DNA from 3 places in the Paenibacillus sp. Negev47 genome. Region 3 is predicted to be linked to each of the others. Evidence: predicted binding sites of a transcription regulator. Region 3 holds the regulator's gene; each other region holds the start of a gene.

Region 1 (7,851 bases), 230 kb from region 3:
GTGGAGAAGTATTCCGGAGCGGATGCACGTTCCGGCGTGGTGAAGGTAAAATCTTTTATTTCCGACCAGGTCATGAGACGTATCCGACCTATTACAAACCGGAAATATTAAGAGTGATTAGCAACGCTGTGAAATGGGCATATCCTGCCCGCAGCTTTAAGCCGGAATTTGGCAAGAGCGAACCTGTAAGACCATTTGGTGGCGTACTGGTCTAATTCACAATTTGCTTCGTGAATTGGATATATAAGTTATAAGCAAGCATTTACCAAGGAACCCTTCTCCAAGTCAATGATGACTGTGGCAGTTGGGTTCTTTTTGGGTAAGATAGTACTATGGGGAAGTTATACGATATTTCCCATGGTTATGGGACAGGGTGTACTGTATACTGGGATGGGGATGTAACATCCGATCTGGGTGATATGCTTCTAAAATTTAAACTTTTTAGTTGCAGACGTTTTCTTTGAAGCTTAAATATGTTATTATGAAATATACTAACAAAATGTAAGTTGAGTGATCTCTAAAGAGGTGATTAATGTGGAAGGTCAAGACTTGCGGATGTGTCCGCGTTTTGAGACGGCGTTTTCTTTTTTGGGCAAGCGCTGGAATGGTTTAATTATTCAAACGTTGATGAGTGGTTCGAAGCGATTCAAGGATATCTCCAATCTGATTCCGTCTATGAGTGACAAGATGTTATCTGAACGGATGAAGGATCTTGAAAGTGAAGGTATTTTGGTTCGTCACGTCTATCCCGAGACGCCGGTTCGTATTGAATATGAACTGACGGATAAGGGGAGAGCACTCCAGCCTGTCATGAATCAAATTCAAGACTGGGCTGAGAAGTGGGTTGACTAACGTATAAGCAACATCACCCGCTTTCGTTGCATGAATGACATAGACCCCTGATTTCTGTGGAAATCAGGGGTTTTTGTCTTAAGTATAATGTGGATTGGCGTTTTTCTCTTGGGCTGTGCACATGTTGTCATGAATTGTAGTATAATCTATAGAAAATGGCCACAGACGGCCGGAGCGAAGGAGGCCACTTGTCATGAGAGAAGAAAGCTTATCCCGCGAAGTACGCTACGGCAAGCAAGATATTGCAGAACTTGAGAGCGCATCCATTCAGGTCCATCTAATCTACAAAAAAGCTGCAGAGTTGTTCAAGCGCACAGCATATTCCCGTTCGGTTAAGGATGATCTAGCCGAAGTGAATATGTATCCTATGAACAGCGATGGTCCGAAATCAGCTCCGGCGGTGCTGCAAAAATGGATTCAAACGTCCAGGGGCTGGAAGTGTATTGGATGTGAACTAAGGCAACCTGAATCGACAATGTCCCAGATGGAGCAAGCCACGCATGGAAAGCGACTAATGCTGGATGTAGGCGAAGGTCGGTTGGCTCAGGCAGAAATGCTGATTCAGGCGGTTGTCTGGTCTCAATATGAGAAGATTCGAATGTTTGCCCCGTGGCTTGGGGATGAACCCTTTTATAGCGTGCAGGAACTGGATGTCATTGCCCGCTATATTGTGCCTACTTATTTTTCGGAACGACCTTTGCATGAGCAAGGCAAGGTATTCAAAATACACCAACAATATGGTCAGATTCCGCTATATCAGGAGTATGTAGATGCACCTTCCTGCTGCGTGCAGCTGGACGGTGGATTGCTTGAGGGCCGATTGCTGACAGGGGTATATGTATCTGAGGAACAGTTCTTCGGACTCAATCCATATCTGAAAGATGGCGGTGGAGGACGGACATACATGCAGGCTAGTGTCCAATGATAACGTAACCAATAAGAACGTAAAAATGATTTAGATTGGAGAGCCTGTGCGCAGGCTCTCTTTGTTGTACAAGCCTTGTGTGGAGAGTATGCTTCATAAAAGTAACGGCTTTGACACTTTTTTTTGTTGAATAATGTGCCATAATAGAGGTTATGGACAACAGGGTGAGTGATTTTACGCAGGGTGGTGTTACCTACATGAAGAAGAAAATCCCCGGTTACATAGGTGTATGTTTGCTCCTACTGGCGATCTTGGCTGGTTGTAGTGAGACACAGCCTTCAGAGCAGCCAATTGTGAAAGAGACAGAAACAACGAATACGATTACAGTGGCTGTAGATGGAAGTACGTTTTTGCCTGATGCAACGAAGTCCATTAAGCGAGATTTTAGTGAGGGTTTGACACTCAAAAAAGCATTACTGAATAGCGGACTGGTTGATTTTACAGCGGATGGCAAACGGATTCAATCTGTTGGTGAAGTCTCTCTAGATTCTTCGCTTAGCTGGGCTGTCAAATTGAACGGCAAGGATATTGAACAGGAAGATTGGGACATGGAGCTTCATGCCAAAGATGAAGTGATCATTTACGTGAAAGCCGCTGACAGTGGGGGGGATGGCGTTGCATACCAGACAACGTTACTCAAGGTGAGCGGTGGAAACATTATGCCAACTCTCAATCGTCAATATGCTGGCGTCTATGTTCAGGAATGCACAGTTCGCGATGTCTTGAAGTCCAGTGGGATTGTGAGAATGTCGGAGAATAACAAATTTGTCGTTTCGGTCGAGAATGTTACGCCCCGCATGAATCAGCGGTGGGTCATTATGGTGAACGACAAGGAATTAATGGAAAATGGTTTGGACATGAAATTGAATCCACGTGATGCGGTTAAGCTTGAATTGACCAGTGCATCCTAAGCATACAACAAAGCCCAATCCCTCTGCAGAGGAATGGGCTTTTTTCATTCAAAGATATATAAGCGACATTCTGCATAGCATAATCGAAGATTAAATACGACAGATCTCGTTCGGGCAAAGTTCACAGTGACAGATCCCTTGCAGCATCTTCAGATCTTTGATGACAATCATGCCATTGTCATATTCAATTGCATCTTTCTTGCGCAAATCGCTTAACATGCGGTTTACACTTTCACGAGTAGCTCCAATCATATTGGAGAGATCCGTGTGGGTAATCTTTTTGTGAATAATGACATGCTCTCCATGAGGCTCGCCATACGAATTCGACAACCGAATGAGGGTGGAGCAGAGCGCACCCGGTTTGCCATATAACATGAGGTCCCGGAACTTGGTCTGTGTCAACCGGTGGTGGATGCCCATCCATTTCATAAAGTCGATCGCGAAGTCACAATGCTGGCAGATCAGCATTTCCAGGTCTTTGTGCTCCAGTACACCAATCTCACTGTCTTCCAGCACTTCCGCTGAAAAGCTATGCTTGGAGCCAAAGAAGGGATCAGCCTGGCCGATCATATCACCGGACTGATACATGTACATGATCAGTTCCTTGCCCTCATCCGTGGATTTGGTGATCTGGGCACGACCCCGTTTCATATAATAAAGTTTGTCAGAGACGTCTCCTTCCCAATACAGGTGGGTACCTTCCGGATAGGTTCTATCTTTCATTGTAACCAGCAGATGGTTGAAATTTGCTTCCGAGAAACAGTTGGTATTGCCGCGCTTTTCCAGTACAGTCGTTAGTTCTCTCATAAGTCTATCTCCCCTTTATGTCCATCGGACGGCCTTCTGTAGCTTGCAGTAGCCTCCGAGGTTCGCCGCAAACCGTTGCCGTCCTGATCAGGGTCATCTCGGCCGGGAGGAAGGACGGTACAAATTGCGGTGGTTCAATTTTTAAGTTCAGTATATACCTAAACTTACCTTTTGGGGGGCATGGGAAGGCATCAAAAATGGCGAAATTTCAAACATTGTGATTAAATTCACTTTTAATGGGGAAGGATGTGTTCGATAGCCCTACACTTATTATAGGAAGAGGAAATCAACTTGTTAGCAGACATTACAAAACTAAATTTAAATTTGTTATACTTTGTGAAAAAAATCACATGATTACGTTTTTGGCTATGGTACGATGTGAATGTAAACGAGAGAGACAAACTAATACGAACCTTTAGGAGGATGAGGGAGATGGCTGTAAAGAACGAAGTCGCCCCAGCAAAAGAACCGACAGCAGGTCAGTATATTCAAACGTTAATCGACAAAGCGAACAAAGCACACGCCGCATTTATGAAGATGGACCAGAAGCAGATTGACCGGATTGTGCAAGCCATGGCGCTTGCGGGTCTGGATAAACACATGATGCTCGCCAAGATGGCCGTAGAAGAAACAGGCCGCGGAGTGTATGAGGATAAAATCACCAAAAATATATTTGCAACAGAATATGTGTACCACAGCATCAAGTATGACAAAACCGTAGGTGTGATTGAAGATAACGAATATGAGAGCTTCCAGAAAATTGCGGAGCCGGTCGGTATTATTATGGGGATTACACCCGTCACGAACCCAACATCAACGACGATGTTTAAAGCACTGATCTCCATCAAGACGCGTAACCCAATCATCTTCGGTTTCCACCCATCTGCACAGAATTGTAGCCGGGAAGCTGCTAAAATCCTGCTGGAAGCGGCTGTGAAACATGGTGCACCAGCAGATTGTATTCAGTGGATTGATGATCCTTCCATGGATCGCACGAACGAACTGATGAATCACAATGATGTGGCTCTCATTCTGGCAACAGGCGGATCAGGGATGGTACGTGCAGCGTACAGCTGTGGTAAACCTGCACTGGGCGTAGGACCAGGTAACGTGCCTTGCTTTATCGAGAAAAGCGCGGATATTAATCAGGCAGTTACGGATTTGATTCTGTCGAAGTCCTTCGATAATGGCATGATCTGTGCTTCCGAGCAAGCGGTAATCATTGAAGAACCGATCTTCGATCAAGTGAAGAAAAAAATGATTGCGAACGGTTGTTACTTTGTTAACAAAGATGAAGCAGCTAAATTGACAGCAGGTGCGATTAATGCCGAGAAATGTGCGGTGAACCCGGCGATTGTTGGTCAATCAGCGGTGAGCATTGCGAAGTTATGCGGCATTGAAGTTCCGGCAGGCACCAAAATTCTCGTGGCCGAGATTGAAGGGGTAGGTACGAAATTCCCATTGTCGGCTGAGAAATTAAGTCCGGTACTCGCTTGTTACAAAGTCAAAACGGCAGCAGAGGGCATTGAGCGTGCGGCAGAAGTAGTTGCTTTTGGCGGCATGGGTCACTCCTCGGTTATCCACTCAACAAATGAAGAAGTGATCGGCAAATTCGCAGATCGTCTGCAAACCGGACGGATTATTGTGAACTCACCATCCACACACGGTGCGATAGGGGATATCTACAACACGAACATGCCGTCATTGACACTGGGATGCGGATCATACGGACGTAACTCGACTTCTTCCAACGTAACCGCTGTGAACTTAATCAATGTGAAAAGGGTGGCTCGCCGTACCGTGAATATGCAATGGTTCAAAGTGCCGAACAAAGTCTACTTCGAAAAAGGGGCAACGCAGTATCTTGCCAAAATGCCTGACATCACACGTGTTGCGATTATTACGGATGCCATGATGGTGAAACTTGGTTATGTAGAAAAGGTAGAACATTATCTTCGTCAACGCCAAATGCCAGTAGCGATCGAAGTATTCTCCGATGTAGAGCCAGATCCATCCACAACAACGGTAGATCGCGGAACGGAAATGATGCGCCGCTTCCAACCGGACTGTATTATTGCACTCGGCGGTGGATCACCGATGGATGCTGCCAAAGCGATGTGGTTGTTCTATGAATATCCTGATACCGACTTCAACGACCTGAAACAGAAATTCATGGATATCCGCAAACGGATCTACAAATATCCACGTCTCGGCGTAAAAGCGAAATTTGTAGCGATTCCAACCACATCCGGTACAGGTTCTGAAGTGACATCGTTCGCGGTTATCACAGACAAAAATCAAGGTAACACCAAATATCCATTGGCCGACTATGAGCTGACTCCAGACGTAGCGATTGTCGACCCGGAATTCGTATACTCCTTGCCTAGAACAGCCGTTGCAGATACAGGGATGGACGTATTGACACACGCGATTGAAGCTTATGTGTCTGTCATGGCGAATGATTACACGGATGGACTTGCGATCAAAGCCATTCAACTGGTGTTCCAATACCTGGAGCAATCTGCGCTACAAGGAGATAAACTGGCACGTGAGAAAATGCATAATGCTTCCACGATTGCCGGTATGGCGTTTGCCAACGCATTCCTGGGCATTAACCACAGCTTGGCGCACAAATGGGGCGGTCAGTACCACACTGCACACGGACGCACCAATGCAATCCTGATGCCGCACGTTATCCGTTACAACGCGAAAAAACCGACCAAATTCGCATCGTTCCCGAAATATTCGCACTTTGTAGCGGATGAGCGTTATGCCGAAATTGCCCGTATCTTGGGATTGCCTGCTCGCACGACAGAAGAAGGGGTAACCAGTCTCATCAATGCCATCCGTAATCTGAACAAAACATTGGGCATTGAAGAATCGTTCCAGGAAATCGGATTTGATGCCAAAGACTTTGAAGCACATGTGGATTATCTGGCAGACCGTGCCTTCGAAGACCAATGTACAACCGCCAATCCGAAGTTGCCGCTGGTAACTGAATTGGCTGATGTGTACCGTAACGCTTTCTACGGAAAGTTTGAATAAGGAATTAGAACTAAGCGTGCCTTACGGCAAGAGGATCAGGGTTCTCCGAGATGGGGGGCCCCGATTGCCGTCTTTCACACGATAACGAAGAGGGCAGAAAAACAGAAGAGCAAAGCATCTGTTTTTCAGGGTCTATTTTAAGATTTGATTTGCTCCGAGTATAGAGGAGCAATGGTTCGGTTCTAAGAGGTTACATGGAATCCGTGATGTGGCTGTTTGAGCCAGATGTTCACAAAATAACGAAGAGGGCAGAAAACGGAAGAGCAAAGCATCTGTTTTTCAGGGTCTATTTTAAGATTTGGTTTGCTCCGAGTATAGAGAAGCAATGGTTCGGTTCTAAAGAGGTTACACGGAATCCGCGATGTGGCCTTTTGAACAATCCCTTTACACGACAACGGAGGGGCAGAAATAACCTGAAAAAGCGAAGCGTTCGCCTTTATCACCGGATTTTCCCTTTTCGAAAGGGAATCAAAAAAATCTGGGGATAACAGCGATTGGAAGGTTGTTCTGCCACGCAGTGATCCTGTGTAAAGTTTCGGTTCAATGGGACAAATCGTAGGTGGAGTGAGTGAGTTCACTGACTTTGTGACAAAAATCACAGATGATGAAAGCCCCAAGACGTATACTGAAAATGTAAGGAAAACATTCATCCCGCGGTTCCGGTTCCCAGGTAGAGAGAACATGATCCGGTTTATGTGAAACAATTCACATTAATCGCGGCTCTGGGCACACAATGATACGAATGAAGCAACATGTTATGTGTCCAGAAATCCAAATTAGTGGAGGGATTACGATGTCGGTGATTGAAAAAGATGTCAAACAACAAACAGGCTGGAGAAACTTTACCAAAGGAACATGGACCAAATCCGTCGATGTGAATGATTTTCTGGCACACAACTTGTCTCCGTATTACGGTGACGAAGCGTTTCTCGCAGGTGCAACCCAGAATACCAAAGAATTGTGGGAGATCGTATCTGATCTGACCAAAAAAGAACGTGATAACGGTGGTGTCCTTGATGTTGACGTGAACACACCAGGTACTATTATTTCTCACCAACCCGGTTATCTGGATCAATCCAAAGAGCAGATTGTCGGCGTTCAGACCGATGCTCCGTTCAAACGTTCCATTCAACCAACAGGCGGAATCCGCATGATGATCGACGCATGTGAGGCATATGGCTTTGAAATGCCACAAGGCGTGATTGATATATTTACAAACATTCGCAAAACGCATAACCAAGGGGTTTTCGATGCTTATACTTCCGACATGCGTGCAGCGCGTAAAGCAGGAATTATCACGGGTCTGCCAGA
Region 2 (7,851 bases), 2.3 Mb from region 3:
ATAATGAATCCACCTGCGACAATAACGGAATTATCCGTATCGACGAGTACACCTACCCCTACAGCAGAAGGTGTCTGCTCCGATTGGGCAAAATAGTACGTAAAGTCTTCGCCAAGTTCTCCTGAAATAATGGGCACACTGCCACGGTATGGCTCTTTCAGTCCCAAATCCTTGGTTATGTTAATGAAGCCTTCGGTTCCAACCGCGCCTGCAACATCCAGTTTGCCCATACTATTGCTTGGCAGATGTACGTGTGGATTAGAAACATACCCCCGAACCTCGCCTTTGGCATTGGCATCGGCTACGATCTGTCCAATTGGACCATCCCCATTGACTTGTATCGTTAGCTTTTCATCACCTTTGAGCATCGCACCCATAATAGCTGCTGTTGTAACCGTACGCCCCATGGCAGCTGTAGCCGTGGGAAACGTATCGTGTCTTCTGCGTAGTTCCTCAACCAGTTCCGTAGTCTGGACAGCAAAGGCCCTTACCTTTCCATTCATTGCTGTACCACGAATTAACCGGTCATGCTTGTTGTTGTTTTCCAAGTCATTCAGCCTCCTTTGGCGTATCGCCATTATAGTCGTAACACAGAAAAAACGGCACAACACTTAAGCTGTAATCTCAGCCCGCTGTATGCCGTCTCTAAGCTCACCTTTCCCGGTTCCGCTCATATATAATACGCAGCCCTTCAAGCGTAAGAAGCGGATCAACTTCCTCTATACTACGGGTTTCTTCTGCAATCAGTGTAGCGAGACCACCCGTTGCAATAACTCTGGGCCTGGCTCCCATTTCTTCGCGAATACGCTCTACAATACCATCTACCTGCCCTGCATAGCCAAATATAATGCCCGCTTGCATCGCATGAATAGTATTACGACCAATCACCTTCTTGGGTTTCTCCAGTTCAATACGAGGTAACTTGGATGCCCGCTCATAGAGCGCTTCGGTGGCAATGTGAATGCCAGGTACAATAGCTCCCCCCAGGTAATGACCTTTCTCGTCAATACAGTCAAAGGTCGTTGCAGTACCGAAATCGACCACGACGAGAGGGCCGCCATACTTCTCAACGGCTGCTACTGCATTAACAATGCGATCTGCACCCACTTCACGCGGATTTTCGTATCGCAGGTTCAGGCCGGTTTTGATACCAGGCCCAACAAGTAGCGGTTTTTTGCCTACATATTTTTCACACATCGCTTCGATTACATTCACCAGTGGCGGAACCACAGATGAGATGATTACACCTTCGATGTCGCTTGCCCTGATGCCGGACATATGAAATAAATTATAAATCAATACGCCGTATTCATCCACTGTTGACTGACGTGATGTACTCAGACGAAAGTGGTGCAGCAACTCCCGGCCTTGATATACGCCGAGCACCATATTGCTGTTCCCCACGTCTACAACTAAAATCAAAGAGGTTCACCCCTCTTTCTTTTCATTTAAATCCAGGCTGATATCCAGGCTCTCAAAAGAATAGGTTAACCTGCCAACCGAAATTACATCCACACCGCTCTCTGCAATACCACGAATGGTCTTGAGGGAGACGTTACCTGATGCTTCTATCTTCACATGTGGAGCCTGCTCACGAATGAGTTCTACTGCTTCACGCATCCGATCTGGATGCATGTTATCCAGCATAATGATATCTGCCCTGGCTTGCAAGGCTTCTCTCACCTGCTCCAGATTTTCAGTCTCCACTTCAATCGTCATCGTGTGTGGAATAACTGTTCGTGCACGTTGCACTGCTTCGGTAATTCCGCCTGCACCCTTGATGTGGTTATCCTTAATCATAACAGCATCGTACAGTCCAAACCGATGATTCGCTCCTCCACCTATACGTACCGCATACTTCTCAAGTAACCGGTGACCCGGCGTTGTTTTGCGTGTATCCACCAACCTTGTTTCCAGGCCATCCAGTACATCCACATAGGCACGCGTGCGAGTAGCAATTCCCGACATACGTTGCAGCAAATTGAGTGCCAGTCGTTCACCTGTAAGCAGTGAATGTGTACTTCCCTCTACCTCGGCTAGAGTCGTGCCATGCGTAACCTTGTCTCCGTCTATTACCTTAGGCGTAAATACAAGTTCGGGATCGACTACCTGAAATACGAGTTCGGCTACGGTCATTCCTGCTATAATGCCATTATCCTTGGCATGTATAATGGCCTTGGATTGATTGCCTGCTGGAATCGTCACACTCGTTGTAACGTCACCTGCACCGACATCTTCACGAAGCCAGTTTCTGATTGATTCGATAAGCCCATCATTATATCCATTTCGTATCATGACATCAATTCCTCCACAATCGCTTGTTCTCGCTGCTGCAGACTATGCTTCTGCCATACGACATCATCACGTGCCGGGAAATCCTCACGATAGTGAGCCCCCCGACTCTCCTCGCGGTGCAATGCTCCGCTGGTAACTAACCAGGCACAGGTCAGAAGGTTGGCGTACTCTAACTCTTCCTTATGGGTGAGTGTCTGATCAAAAAACTGCAATTCCTGGTGCAGCTTGTCCATGGCCTTCTGCAGATTCTCACCATTCCGGCGCAAGCCTACCTGACGAACCATCATTTTCTGTAGTCGTAAGCGTCTTTCGGATATCGGCCTTTGCTCTTTGCTCATCTTCTTACTCATGTCCACAGAAGAAGACGTATCCCCTCTTAATGAACCAAGCGGAGGAAGAGATTGAATGCGATCTACAATTCTCTGGCCAAATACAATTGCTTCAGACAAAGAGTTGCTTGCCAGACGGTTAGCTCCATGCACTCCTGTGGACGATACCTCTCCACAAGCAAATAACCGGGGGATGCTGCTCTCTCCACTTAGATCCGTTTTCACTCCGCCCATCATGTAATGGGCAGCAGGTGCAACGGGAATCCAATCCGTTGTCATATCTAATCCATAACGCATACAAGTCTCATATATGGTAGGGAACCGATGCTTGATCATCTCTGGCTGTTCATGCGTAATATCCAGGTACACAAAGGTGCTGTTGGTAGACTCCATCTCACTAACAATCGCTCGTGCCACAATATCGCGTGGTGCCAGTTCAAGCTGGGCATGATATCGATCCATGAAGCGTTCACCCTTCACATTGCGCAAAAATGCTCCCTCACCGCGCACGGCTTCTGACACAAGGAAACGTGGGGCCCCCGGGTAACAAAGAGAGGTAGGGTGAAATTGAATAAATTCCATGTCACGAACGATAGCCCCAGCCCGATAGGCCATTGCTACACCATCGGCAGTAGCTACATCCGGATTTGTCGTATATCGGTACAGTTGTCCTGCCCCACCAGAGCAGAGAACAGTTGCCTGTGCCTTCACGAAAACTTGCGATCCATCGTCCTTCTGAATCAGAGCGCCGATGCATTCCCCTCGATCTCGATCCGTAATCAGATCAATCACAAAATGCTCATCCCATACTTCAATTCCGGGATGTTCATTCACTTCGACGGCAAGCGCACGTACAATCTCATATCCCGTTGCATCCCCGTTGGCATGCAAAATACGGCGGTGGCTGTGCGCACCTTCCTGCGTCAACGCCAACTCGCCGTTCTCCAGGTCAAACAACGTACCTAAACGAATCAGTTCCTTCACACCGTCCGGCCCCTCATTCACCAATACCTCTACCGCCTCGGAGCGGCATAAGCCCGCTCCTGCAACAAGTGTGTCCTGCAAGTGGTAAGCAGGTGAGTCATCTTCAGCAATAACCGCAGCGATGCCTCCCTGCGCATACCGGGTGTTACTTTCAAGTAATGACTTCTTCGTGATCATTAATACACGTTGTTGTTCACTTGCTTTAATAGCGGTAAACAAACCAGCAATCCCTGAGCCTATAACCAGTACATCCGTTTCTACCGTGGGTAGCGCAGATAGATCAAAATCAACTAAATATTGCGGTATCATGTTATTCACCTGTCTTGGAGCAAGAGTAGCGCATCCTACTTCACCAATAACATACGCTCTAATGATTCTCTGGCTTTGTCGGCAACGGCCGGTGGCACATAGATCTGCGGCTTCATCGTTTCCAGGCATTTAACCAGTTTCTTCAAGTTGTTGACCTTCATGTTAGGACATACGAGGAATTTGGTAGCAAAATGAAACTGTTTATCCGGACTATCCAAGCGAAGTTGATATCCTGTACCATCTTCCGTACCTACGATAAATTCCTTCGCTGATGAATTTTTGCAATACTCCAAGATGGCTGTTGTACTGCCTACAAAATCACCCATCTCTACAACCTCGGGACGGCACTCTGGATGGACAACAAACTCTGCATTCGGATGCTTGGCTCTCATCTCCACTACATCTTTGACTGTGAGCATGTCGTGAGTGTTGCAGTAGCCTTCCCAGATAATCATTTTCTTGTCAGTATGCTGCTGGACGTAATGCCCCAAGTTTTTATCCGGTACCCAGATAATTTCGTCGGAATCTACCGATTGAATAACCCGAACTGCATTCGCCGATGTACAACAGATATCGGTCTCTGCCTTGATCTCAGCCGAGGAGTTGATATAAGTGACAACCTTGGCATTAGGGTGTTGTGCCTTCAATTTGCGAAGTCCATCCACATTCACCATATCTGCCATTGGGCAACCCGCACGTTCGTCCGGGATAATAACTGTTTTGTTCGGCGCCAGAATTTTAGCGCTTTCACCCATAAAGTGAACACCACAGAAAACGATCACATCTGCATCGGTCTGTGCTGCCTTCTGGGCTAATAGAAACGAATCTCCACGGAAGTCAGCAACCTCCTGTACCTCGTCACGTTGATAATAATGGGCAAGAATAATGGCATTACGTTCCTTCTTCAATTCCATCAGCCGCGCACGCAGTTCGCGGTTCATCTCAGCCTTGCGCTCTAAAGCCAGAGCTTCCACCTGTGATCCTCTCCTTTATCGGGACAGCGTCATGCGCTGTTTCGTAGGGCCAACCTAGTCGTTATCTTCGCTTGAGAAACGAATCACAAGCGGTTTAACAACTAATTTACACAACGTTCATGACTCTGTCAATAAATGAAAAAGGCCCAGAACAACGCCGTAACCACCCGTTTGCTAACTGGTTCGCCATCTAACTCCCGTTTATCTTTATCTATCCTCTTTTAAAATAATGGACAAAAAAAGAGAGCCCGAGGGCTCTCTTGATTTCACCTGCTAGTATAGCCAGATGTATTATGCATTAAGACGTTGGCTTCGTTCCGCCATCATCCGGGTTATTGTTATTACCCTTTTCCAGATTCGGAGCTTCGTTCGGAATATCTCCGGCTGGTGGCTCAGGCGTTTCATCTTTACCTTGAATACGGACACGCACATCACCGATGTTGTCAATGATTGGCTCTCCGCCTTCAGTTGGCGTACCTTCACCGTCATTGTCATTCTCTGCTTTTGGAGTCAAAGAACCTGTTTCGATCAATTGTTTGATCTGATCCATTTCCAAAGTCTCAACCTCAAGCAAAGTCTGAGCGATCAGATGCATCTCTTTTGAATGTTTAACAAGCAAGTCCTTACACTTCTCATAACAGTCATTGATAAAGCGTTGCATTTCCTGATCAATCTCATAAGCAATGGAATCCGAGTAATTCTGTTCATGGCCGATATCCCGACCAAGGAATACCTGTCCTTGTGAACTTCCGAATTGCATAGGTCCCAATTTCTCACTCATACCGTACTCCATAACCATGCTGCGAACAATACCTGTCGCTTGCTGGAAGTCACTGTATGCACCAGTACCAATTTCTCCGATGAACAATTCTTCAGCTACACGACCCCCGAGAAGTCCGGTTACTTTATCCAGCAATTCCTGCTTGGTAACCAGCATACGGTCTTCTTTTGGCAACATGATTACATATCCACCCGCACGTCCGCGCGGAATAATGGTCACTTTATGTACCATATCAGCATGTTCCAGGAAGTATCCTACGATGGTATGACCTGCTTCATGATAAGCAACGATTCGTTTCTCGCGATCACTGATGACACGGCTTTTCTTCTCCGTACCAACGATGACACGGTCTATCGCTTCGTCAACTTCCTTCATGGAAATATCTTTTCGGTTACGACGTGCTGCAATCAATGCTGCTTCGTTCAAGAGATTTTCCAAATCTGCACCAGAGAAGCCTGTTGTACGTTTCGCGATAATATCCATCTTCACATCTTTGGTCAGTGGTTTATTACGGGAATGTACTTTCAGGACAGCTTCACGACCTCTTACATCAGGGCGATCAACCGTAATTTGACGGTCAAAACGTCCAGGACGCAGCAAGGCAGGGTCCAAAATATCTGCCCGGTTCGTTGCGGCTATGATGATAATACCTTCGTTAACTCCGAATCCGTCCATCTCAACGAGCAATTGGTTGAGTGTCTGTTCACGTTCATCGTGACCACCACCGAGACCAGCACCACGCTGACGTCCTACAGCATCAATCTCATCGATAAAGATGATACATGGGGCATTTTTCTTCGCATTTTCAAACAAATCACGTACACGTGATGCACCGACACCGACAAACATTTCCACGAAGTCAGAACCTGAAATAGTGAAGAATGGTACACCCGCTTCACCGGCTACGGCACGAGCGAGCAATGTTTTACCGGTACCTGGAGGCCCTACGAGTAATACGCCCTTAGGAATCCGTGCACCTACTGCTGCGAACTTACGAGGGTCCTTGAGGAAGTCTACAACCTCAACAAGTTCCTGTTTCTCTTCGTCAGCACCCGCAACGTCTTCAAATGTAACCCGCTTCTTCTCTTCGTTGTAGAGACGAGCACGGCTTTTACCAAAGTTCATTACTTTACCGCCGCCGCCTTGAGCCTGATTAAACAGGAAGAAGAACAGCAGGAACATAATGATCAAAGGAATAAAGGAAGTCAGCAACGTCAACCAGATGCTGTCACCTTTCATCGGCTCCTGATGATATTGGAAATTGTTAGTTTCACTTGCAGCTACAAGCTCACTAATTGCCTCATCCGTAGGAGGAATATACGTTGAGAAATTTTCTGATTTGGCGCCGTCAGGTGCCTTCTTGTATTGACCGGTCACGAGATACGTTTGACCGTTGAATTGAACCGTCAATTCAGAGACATTGTTGGCTTTGATCGCTGCACGCAACTGATCATATCTAGGATTATCGGTGGCTTCGCCGCCATTGCTGACGAACTGGACTATCCCCACCACAACTAAAAAAAGAATCAAATAAAAACCAGAATTCCGGATGAACCGATTCATCCCCTACCTCCTCTCGAGACACTTTAATTATTTTAACATAGCCCGACATGGCTTCTCAACAGAAGCCAAGAACAGCTCAAGGCTTGGGTCGGGCAGGATATTAGCTAGTGTAGACTTCCGGCTTCAAAATCCCGATATAGGGCAGGTTCCGGTACTTCTCGGCAAAATCCAAACCGTAACCTACGATGAATGCGTCAGGAATGTCAAAGCCTGTGTAATGAGCTTCCAACTCCACTTTACGGCCTGAAGGCTTGTCGAACAGCGTAACCACACGCACCGATTCGGCACCACGGTTCTCTAGCAGTTCAATCAGATAGCTGAGTGTAAGTCCGCTGTCGATAATATCTTCGACAATCAGAACTTCCCGTCCTTCAACGGATACATCCAGATCCTTAATGATTTTGACAACACCTGATGACTTGGTGGAAGCGCCATAACTGGATACCGCCATAAAATCCATTTCAACAGGTACCGTTATGTTTTTAACCAAATCAGCCATAAATATAAACGCACCCTTGAGCACACAAATGACCAAAGGATTGCGGTTTGCATATTCGGCACTTAGTGTTGCGCCTAATTCCTTGACTTTACTCTGAATTTCTTCTTCACTGATCAA
Region 3 (7,851 bases):
TTCTCCATTGCTAAAACGATAAAAGCGATAGTGGTTATGCGTACCGTCTTTATAATACACTTGCCACACATATATTCCATTCACAACTCCGGGCATGATTCTTTTAATTTCACCGGCAGGAACTTCAGAACTAAAGCGATTGCGTATCTGCGTTTCGGACATGCCATTCTGCAGCAACTCGCTGTGTATAGCGTTTGCACCCGTAGCAGGTTGATTGTTTGCATCGAATTTCACCCAGACCATAACATCCTGGTTATCCTTGTTTTTGCCGATCAGGGTCCAGTAGATGTTATCAGAGCCTTCTTTATCTCCCCAAATGTACTTTCGCAATTCATTATAGGATGTAATGCCCAGTTGCTCCTGTGCTACCTCTATGGCGAGCGCTTCTTCCTTGCGCTGGTCCTGCGTGACATAGACGTAATAACGCTGAAGTCCAAACAGAATCAGAACCAGTGCAAGTAGCGAAATCCATATCCACTTCTTTTTTTTCTTCAAAAGCCGAACTTCCTTTCCCTATGATGCTCTGTCCTGCAATTAACGAGCAAGCAGACCATCAAATGCCAATTGAGACTCACGCAAAATGCGCTCTTCATCCAGCGTCAGACATTCGCCATGCTTCACCACTTGCTTCCCATCCACCCATACGTGCTCTACATCTTTGGCAGAAGCCGAATAGATCGTATGCGAGATCAGGTCTGTATGTGGATAGAAATGTGCCTGTTCAATGTCCAGGGCGATAAAATCAGCCTTCATGCCGACCTGAAGTGCTCCAGTATTGTTTAAGAAGATGGATTTGGCACCGTATGACGTGCCAAGCAGTAATGCTTCTCCTGCAGGCACTGCAGTCGGGTCACCGGACACGCCTTTATGAATCAATGCAGCCAGTCTCATTTCCTCGAACATATCCAGGTTGTTGTTGCTTGCCGGTCCGTCTGTTCCGAGTGACACGGTAACTCCCGCTTTCAGCAAAGCAGGTACCCGTGCAACACCTGAAGCAAGTTTCAGGTTACTACCCGGGTTATGGGATACAGCCACATCATGACGGGCCAGAATCTCAATCTCTTCATCATTCAGATGCACCGCATGTGCAACCAGGGATGGACGGGAGAAAAAGCCCAGTTTCTCCAGATGTGCCACAGGACGCAGGCCATAATCAGCCACGTTCTGCTCCACTTCACGAAGCGTTTCCGACATATGTGTATGGAGAGGAAGGTTTAGGTCGTTCGCAACCTGTACAAGCTTCTCTATGTAGTCAGGAGGGCAAGTATATGGCGCGTGTGGCGAGATTACGGTTGTAATACGTCCATCTGCCTGTCCATTCCACTCACGCGCAAAAGCAGCCGACTCCTCCAGCTTCCGCAATTGCTCTTCTTCCGAGCACAGCCCAATGACACCGCGTGCCAATGCTGCTCTAACGCCGGACTGTTCCACGACTTTGGCAACCTGATCCATGTGATCATACATGTCCAGGAAGGCTGTAGTTCCACCTTTCAACATTTCAAGCACCGATAGCGAAGTTCCCCAGTATACATCTTGTGAAGTCATCTTCGCTTCCATCGGCCACATTTTTTCCTGCAACCATACTTGCAGCGCAAGATCGTCTCCATGTCCTCTGAGCAGCGACATCGCTGCATGACCATGCGTATTGATCAGACCCGGCAGGAAGAACAATCCTTTTCCATCCACTTTGGTACAATTTTCGTCTCCATCCGGCAATGTCTCACCAATATGCACAATCTTGTCATTCTCGACAACCATGTAACCTTGAACCACATTCCATGTTGCGCCTTCATTAACGGCAAATTTACCGTTGTGGATTACCCATCTATTTGTTGTCATCTTCCTCTTCGTCCTTTCCAGTCTCCAAGTAATAGGCCAAACTAAGCAGATCCGTCGTAAAATCAGCATGGTGAATGCGGATATGCGGCGGTGTTTTTAGAATTGTTGGCGCAAAATTAAGAATTGCTTCAATTCCCGATTCAATTAGCTGATCGGCTACATTTTGGGCTTCCGTATCTGGAACCGTGATAATTCCGATGCGGATATTGTCCGTTTGCACCGCTTCCGTCAATTCATTCATTGGTTTCACCGTCAAACTGTTGATTTGACTGCCAATCTTCGGTCCGTATGCATCGAATACAGCAACAATCTTCATATTGTCTTTCAGATATGCGTTGTAGTTGGACAAGGCCTGTCCGAGATTACCCGCTCCTACCAGAGCTACATTAATTTGCTGATCAATCTTGAGAATGTGACGAATCTTCTCGATCAAATAGGATACATCATACCCGATCCCTTTACGACCAAAATCACCGAAGTAAGCCAGGTCTTTTCGAATTTGGGCTGGATTCAGATCCAGCCTCTGTCCGAGTTCTTGAGAGGAAACAGTAGCCACCTCACGCTGATGCAACTCGCTCAAATATCGCAAGTACACAGGCAGACGTCGTACCACCGCTTCCGAAATTTTATCTGATTTCATTCTTGCTCCCCCTTACCATGGCCACGATAAAATAGTAGATGAAAAGATGAGCACTCTGTATAAATTCAAAGATAGAAGTGACTTTTTATACAGAATGCTCCTTGTGATTTAGGTTATAAGTTCTTACGTGCAGCTGTGTTGATCCGAAAGATCTCATAAAGTTTAACGCCAAACTGTAGCGTCATGCAATGATATAACGAACAAAACAACCGATTATTCTTGTTCTTTAGCAGGTTTTTCCAACCACTCGGTAATTCGTGGAACCATCTGCTCTGTGAGCATATGCTCCATTTTGGGACCAGGTAATGAATATAAGAAGAATTTACCATAATACGCTTCAATCACCCTTGTATCATAAACAATGACAATACCTCTGTCCTTCGCTGTACGCACCAATCGGCCAAATCCTTGCTTGAAACGAATGACCGCTTGCGGCACGGACAGTTTCAGGAACGGATTTTTCTTTTGCTCCTGAAGCAACTCACTCTTGGCTTCCACCAACGGATGATTTGGTGGTTGGAAAGGCAGGCGCACGATAGCGAGACAGGTTAGCGCTTCTCCCGGGATATCTACACCCTCCCAGAAGCTGCTTGTGCCCAGAAGCACCGTAGCTTTTGCCTCCTGGAACCTGCGAGTCAATTTGGAGCGACTTCCACTGTCAACGCCTTGCCCCAGCAAAGAGATATCGTTACCAGACAGAGCCTCCTTCAGCGGATCATAGACCTGTCGCAGCATCTTGTATGAAGTAAACAGAACCATCATGCGTCCACGAGTGGCAATTGCAGTCTCTGCGAGTGAGTGCACCAGCATATTGACAAAGTGCGCATCACCCACACTGCCTTTCACACTTGGAAAATCACGCGGAATCACCAGAAGTGCCTGATCGCGATAATTGAAAGGTGATGGCAGCATCGACGTTAACAGCCGATTATTCTCGGAGGCTTCCTGCAAGCCAAGCTGTTCAATCATGAACTGGAATGACTTATCTACAGAGAGCGTAGCCGATGTAAGCACAACGCTTTTCTTTTTGTCGAAAAACAAATCCTTAAGTTGTGCACTGACATCTACAGGTACGGCATACAGCTGGAGAGATTTACTGCGGAACTGGCCGCTGGCTTCCATCCAGTACACCGTTTTGGCATCATCCATACGCATGAAGAACCGCAGATTCTCCTTCAATGTGGTCAGATCTTTCAGCAGACCTGTAATGTCCGTGATCAGGCTATCTGATTGATAATCATCCTGATCTTCTTTCACCTCAAGCAGCAATTTGTCCCCTTTGCGAACCAAATCGCCTAATGTCACATAGATCTGGTTCTCCAGATCCTGCAATTCCTGCCATTTGGCCGGTTTCTGAGATGCCTTCAGACGCAGGGAAAATTGCCCCGTTTCTCCTGGTGAAGCATCACTTCGTTCAGGTAAAAGGCCGAACAAGGCATCACTCATTCGATCCCATAGCTCCTTAACTTCAAGAGCGAGTGGGAACATCTGATCCACCATTGAGCCCCATTGCACCGAATTTTCATGCCCGGATAACTGCGAACGAAGCATAGGCAGCTGACCATTACGACTGTCTTTAAACAGGCGAGTCAGTGTATGAACCAAGGTAAAATATTTCATATGCATTCCAAGATGCTTACCAGCGACATCCTCCAGATGATGTGCCTCATCGATCACAAGACTCTCATAGGCTGGCAGTAACTGATGCGCTGCTTTTACATCCGTAAATAATTTAGAGTGATTCGTAATTACGATATCCGACAACCCTGCCTCATGTTTGGCGCGATGGTAGAAACATTTGCGGAACCATGGACAGGATCTACCCAGACAGGACTCGGATTCGCTCTGTACCGTCTCCCAGAAGTCTCCTCCGCGTCCGCTAAGATTAAGTTCCTCATCATCTCCGGTTTCGGTCTGCGTAAGCCAGACAATCATCTGAGCCGCTGTGAAATAATCCTCTTTCGGGGTAGCGAATTCACGTTTATTGATTTTGTGTTCAAATTTGCGCAGGCAGAGGTAATGTCCACGTCCTTTGAATACAGCAGCCTTAAACGGAAACGGAACCACTTGAGTCAGCATCGGAATGTCCCGCTCTCTCAATTGCTCCTGCAGATTGATCGTATGGGTGCTGACCATGACTTTCTGTTCTTGCTTCACACTTTCGTAAATAGCAGGTAATAGATAACCCAGAGATTTACCAGTCCCTGTTCCAGCCTCAATCAAGAGATGTTTCTCTTCGTCCAGGGCTTGCCTTACACTGCTGAACATCTGAGTCTGCGCCTCACGCTCTTCATAATGATCCAGCGTATCCTTCAGATTCTCTCGGACCTGGTCCATAAACTGTTCAAAGCTTACACCATCGAGGGGGTTACCCTCCCGCTCATCGCGTGGTGCACCAATATCGGTCCAATCACTCACATTAAGAGCAAGCTGACGATAATAGGCATGTCCGTCCAGGTCCTGAATCGGCTCTGATTCCTTCTCACTGCGCATTCCGTCCAAGAACCAACCCAAGTCACTGTCTTCTGGTGCAAACAGGTCACTGAGCCGCTGAATCGTTATGAGCGGTAATTCCTTCAACTCATCCAGACACTTGAGCAGCACATAAGCTGTCGCCAGTGCATCACTGTCTGCCTGATGAGGGCGATCATGCTGAAAGCCAAATTCAGAAGATACATAACCGAGTTGATAAGAACCAAGTGATGGGAACGTAATCTTCAGAAAATCAATCGTGTCCAGAATGCGACCAGTGAACGGTAAATAACCGCAACGGTCGAGAGCATTCTGCAAAAAGTGAAAATCAAAAGCTACATTGTGTCCAACAAGAACCACATCATTAAGCAGCGGAACCATTTCCATCATCATCTCTTCGAGTGATGGAGCGTCCGCTACATCTTCATCGGTAATACCCGTTAACCCCGAAATAAACGGGGGAATCGGTACACCAGGGTTCACATAAGAACTATATATTTGAGTTATGCTGTAGTCATGATCTATGATGGCAAGTCCGGCTTGTATAATCTCACCGTCGGACTGCGTGCCGGTTGTTTCGAAATCCAATACGGCAAATTTCATTGCAATGTACGGTCCCTTCCATTCCAGTCTATGTTACAGCATAGCAAAAAAAAGGGGATTTGAAAATTAACTGACAAAAAAGCGGTGTCCCCGCCGCTATGCCAAAGGAGGGAACACCGTTTTCTTGTCGCCGAATACCCCCTTTAATGGAGGGTCGTCAGCTGATTTGCATATTGCAATTTTCCTCTGTTCAACCTGCAAGCTTCCATGTTGTACAGTGGTTCGGTCAATGTTGGGTCATGCTGAAGGGCCTGTGCAAAGAGTGAACATGCAGCTTCCGGATTCGCAAGCTTGGCTTGAATACAGCCCAGGGCGTTACATACAAGCCCTTTCAAGCGAGGAGAACCCTTAAGGTACATGATCTGCTGCAAATGTGTCCCGGCTTCCGCCATTTGTTCCAGATTCAGATACGCGAGCGCCAGGTAAAAACGAGTCAATGCACTCTCCGGATGGTCGGCCACAACCCGGGAGAACTGCATGATCGCCTGCGGATACATCTGTAACTTGAAATAACCCTGCCCCCGACTGAAACATTCCAGATGGAGTTCAGGCAGAGCGGTGACTGCTTCCTGTTCAGGTTCAAGGGAAGCGGGCTTATCCATCTCCCGCTCCCGCACTTGGCTCATCTTCTCTTCAAACATCAGCCATTCATCCAGCATTCCGTCACTCATCCGCTTAAGCAAGTTCCACTTTTGCAGCAATTCCTGTTTGTTCAGGCCTTCAGCGGAAGGATAGCTCTTGATAATTTCATCTAACATGTCGTTCATTTCTGCGAAAACATGCTGGAACATCGATGCATCCCCACCCTTGAAAAAATGGATTAGTGCAGTGACCTGTACTCATTTTTTGCTTCAAGGGCCGATTTCATTCTCCTTACCAGTCGATTACATAATTGTTGCGTGAACTTCCTGCTTCATCGTTTGTACAGGTTTATTCTGTCCATCTACAAATACAACCGTTGGTTTGTGAGTATTTGCCTCTTCTTGAGACATCATGGCGTAAGAAATGATAATGACGTTATCTCCGGGCTGTACCAGACGTGCAGCTGCACCGTTAAGACATATGACCCCGCTACCGCGTGGTCCTGGAATTACATAAGTTTCCAGACGCGCACCATTGTTATTGTTCACAATTTGCACTTTTTCGTTTTCCATCAGATCGGATGTTTCCATCAAATCCTCATCTATGGTAATGCTACCCACATAGTTCAAGTTGGCTTCCGTTACCGTAGCCCGGTGAATTTTGGATTTCATAAGTGTTCTAAACATGGGACAGCACCTCCGATTTTTGCAACCTTATATTGTCAATCAATCTTGTTTTTCCGAATTTCACGGCAAGTGCGATAAGCAGATCGTCACGCCCTTGAACTTCTTCCTGATCTGCGAACGGCTCCAGACTAGGGAAAGCCTGAATCTCTGCGTAATCGATAACGGCAAGCGGTGAGCTTGTAATCTGCTCACGCAAGATACGACGGATGTCTGCGGCGGTTATAGCCAAACCTGTATCTGCCGCTTCCTGGGCTGCGCGCAGTGCCTTTGACAGAACCAATGCCTGAGTACGCTGTTCAGCACTTAGATAGACATTACGTGAACTGAGGGCAAGGCCATCCTCTTCGCGAACAATCGGACAAGGTACAATTTCTACAGGCATATTCAAATCATTCACCATCTGTTGAATGACAGCAACTTGCTGGGCGTCTTTCATCCCGAAAAATGCACGCTGTGGCTGTACGATGTTGAACAGCTTGGAGACTACGGTCGTTACCCCGTCAAAATGTCCTGGACGGGAAGCGCCGCATAAGCGCTCAGTCAATTGTGAAACAGATACCGTTGTCTGCGTTGCCTGTGGATACATCTCTTCAACAGAGGGAATAAATACGATATCAACCCCTTGTGAACGTGCCGTTTCCACATCTCTGGCTTCATCCCGCGGATAGCTGTCAAAATCTTCATTTGGACCAAATTGAATCGGATTAACGAATATGCTCAATACCACGACATCGCTCTGTTGTTTGGCTGCTTGCATCAAGCTTGCATGACCTTGATGCAGATACCCCATTGTCGGTACCAGACCTACAACGGACGCACTGGACCGAATCGCTTGACGCTTCAGGCTAAGCTCCTGTCTTAACTCTGCGATTGTCCGTACTACTTTCATGAGTTACTCTCCACCTTTTCCTTTTGTTGTCCATACAGTTGATCGAGAACACCATCCGCAGCGTTGAACACATGCTCCTCGGCCGGGAATGAACGATCTTTAACTTCCTTTACGTAAGCTTCGATGCTGGTTCTGATTAA

What was found. Region 3 encodes Rex, which represses fermentation and respiration genes when NADH is low (regulators of the CRP and FNR family bind a similar motif). Its sites were predicted from a motif close to TTGTGAAATATTTCACAA; they were not measured.
Region 1: the regulator Rex is predicted to act here: its motif matches at 3,830-3,847, upstream of adhE (bifunctional acetaldehyde-CoA/alcohol dehydrogenase).
Region 2: the regulator Rex is predicted to act here: its motif matches at 4,963-4,980, upstream of nadA (quinolinate synthase NadA).

What each region holds. Positions count from the first base shown of each region.
Region 1 is NZ_CM177754.1:2,177,920-2,185,770, forward strand. Features, by position in the region: gene AC4G47_RS09975 (ThuA domain-containing protein) at 1-215, shown strand, start outside; gene AC4G47_RS09980 (winged helix-turn-helix transcriptional regulator) at 556-852, shown strand; gene AC4G47_RS09985 (hypothetical protein) at 1,046-1,777, shown strand; gene AC4G47_RS09990 (hypothetical protein) at 1,975-2,688, shown strand; gene AC4G47_RS09995 (Crp/Fnr family transcriptional regulator) at 2,779-3,495, opposite strand; gene adhE (bifunctional acetaldehyde-CoA/alcohol dehydrogenase) at 3,928-6,540, shown strand; gene pflB (formate C-acetyltransferase) at 7,334-7,851, shown strand, end outside.
Region 2 is NZ_CM177754.1:63,183-71,033, reverse strand. Features, by position in the region: gene hslO (Hsp33 family molecular chaperone HslO) at 1-578, opposite strand, end outside; gene AC4G47_RS00325 (type III pantothenate kinase) at 652-1,422, opposite strand; gene nadC (carboxylating nicotinate-nucleotide diphosphorylase) at 1,429-2,295, opposite strand; gene nadB (L-aspartate oxidase) at 2,292-3,917, opposite strand; gene nadA (quinolinate synthase NadA) at 3,953-4,891, opposite strand; gene ftsH (ATP-dependent zinc metalloprotease FtsH) at 5,190-7,235, opposite strand; gene hpt (hypoxanthine phosphoribosyltransferase) at 7,336-7,851, opposite strand, start outside.
Region 3 is NZ_CM177754.1:2,403,120-2,410,970, reverse strand. Features, by position in the region: gene AC4G47_RS11125 (hypothetical protein) at 1-495, opposite strand, end outside; gene AC4G47_RS11120 (amidohydrolase) at 535-1,839, opposite strand; gene AC4G47_RS11115 (redox-sensing transcriptional repressor Rex) at 1,826-2,479, opposite strand; gene dinG (ATP-dependent DNA helicase DinG) at 2,693-5,554, opposite strand; gene AC4G47_RS11105 (tetratricopeptide repeat protein) at 5,698-6,345, opposite strand; gene panD (aspartate 1-decarboxylase) at 6,439-6,822, opposite strand; gene panC (pantoate--beta-alanine ligase) at 6,815-7,711, opposite strand; gene panB (3-methyl-2-oxobutanoate hydroxymethyltransferase) at 7,708-7,851, opposite strand, start outside.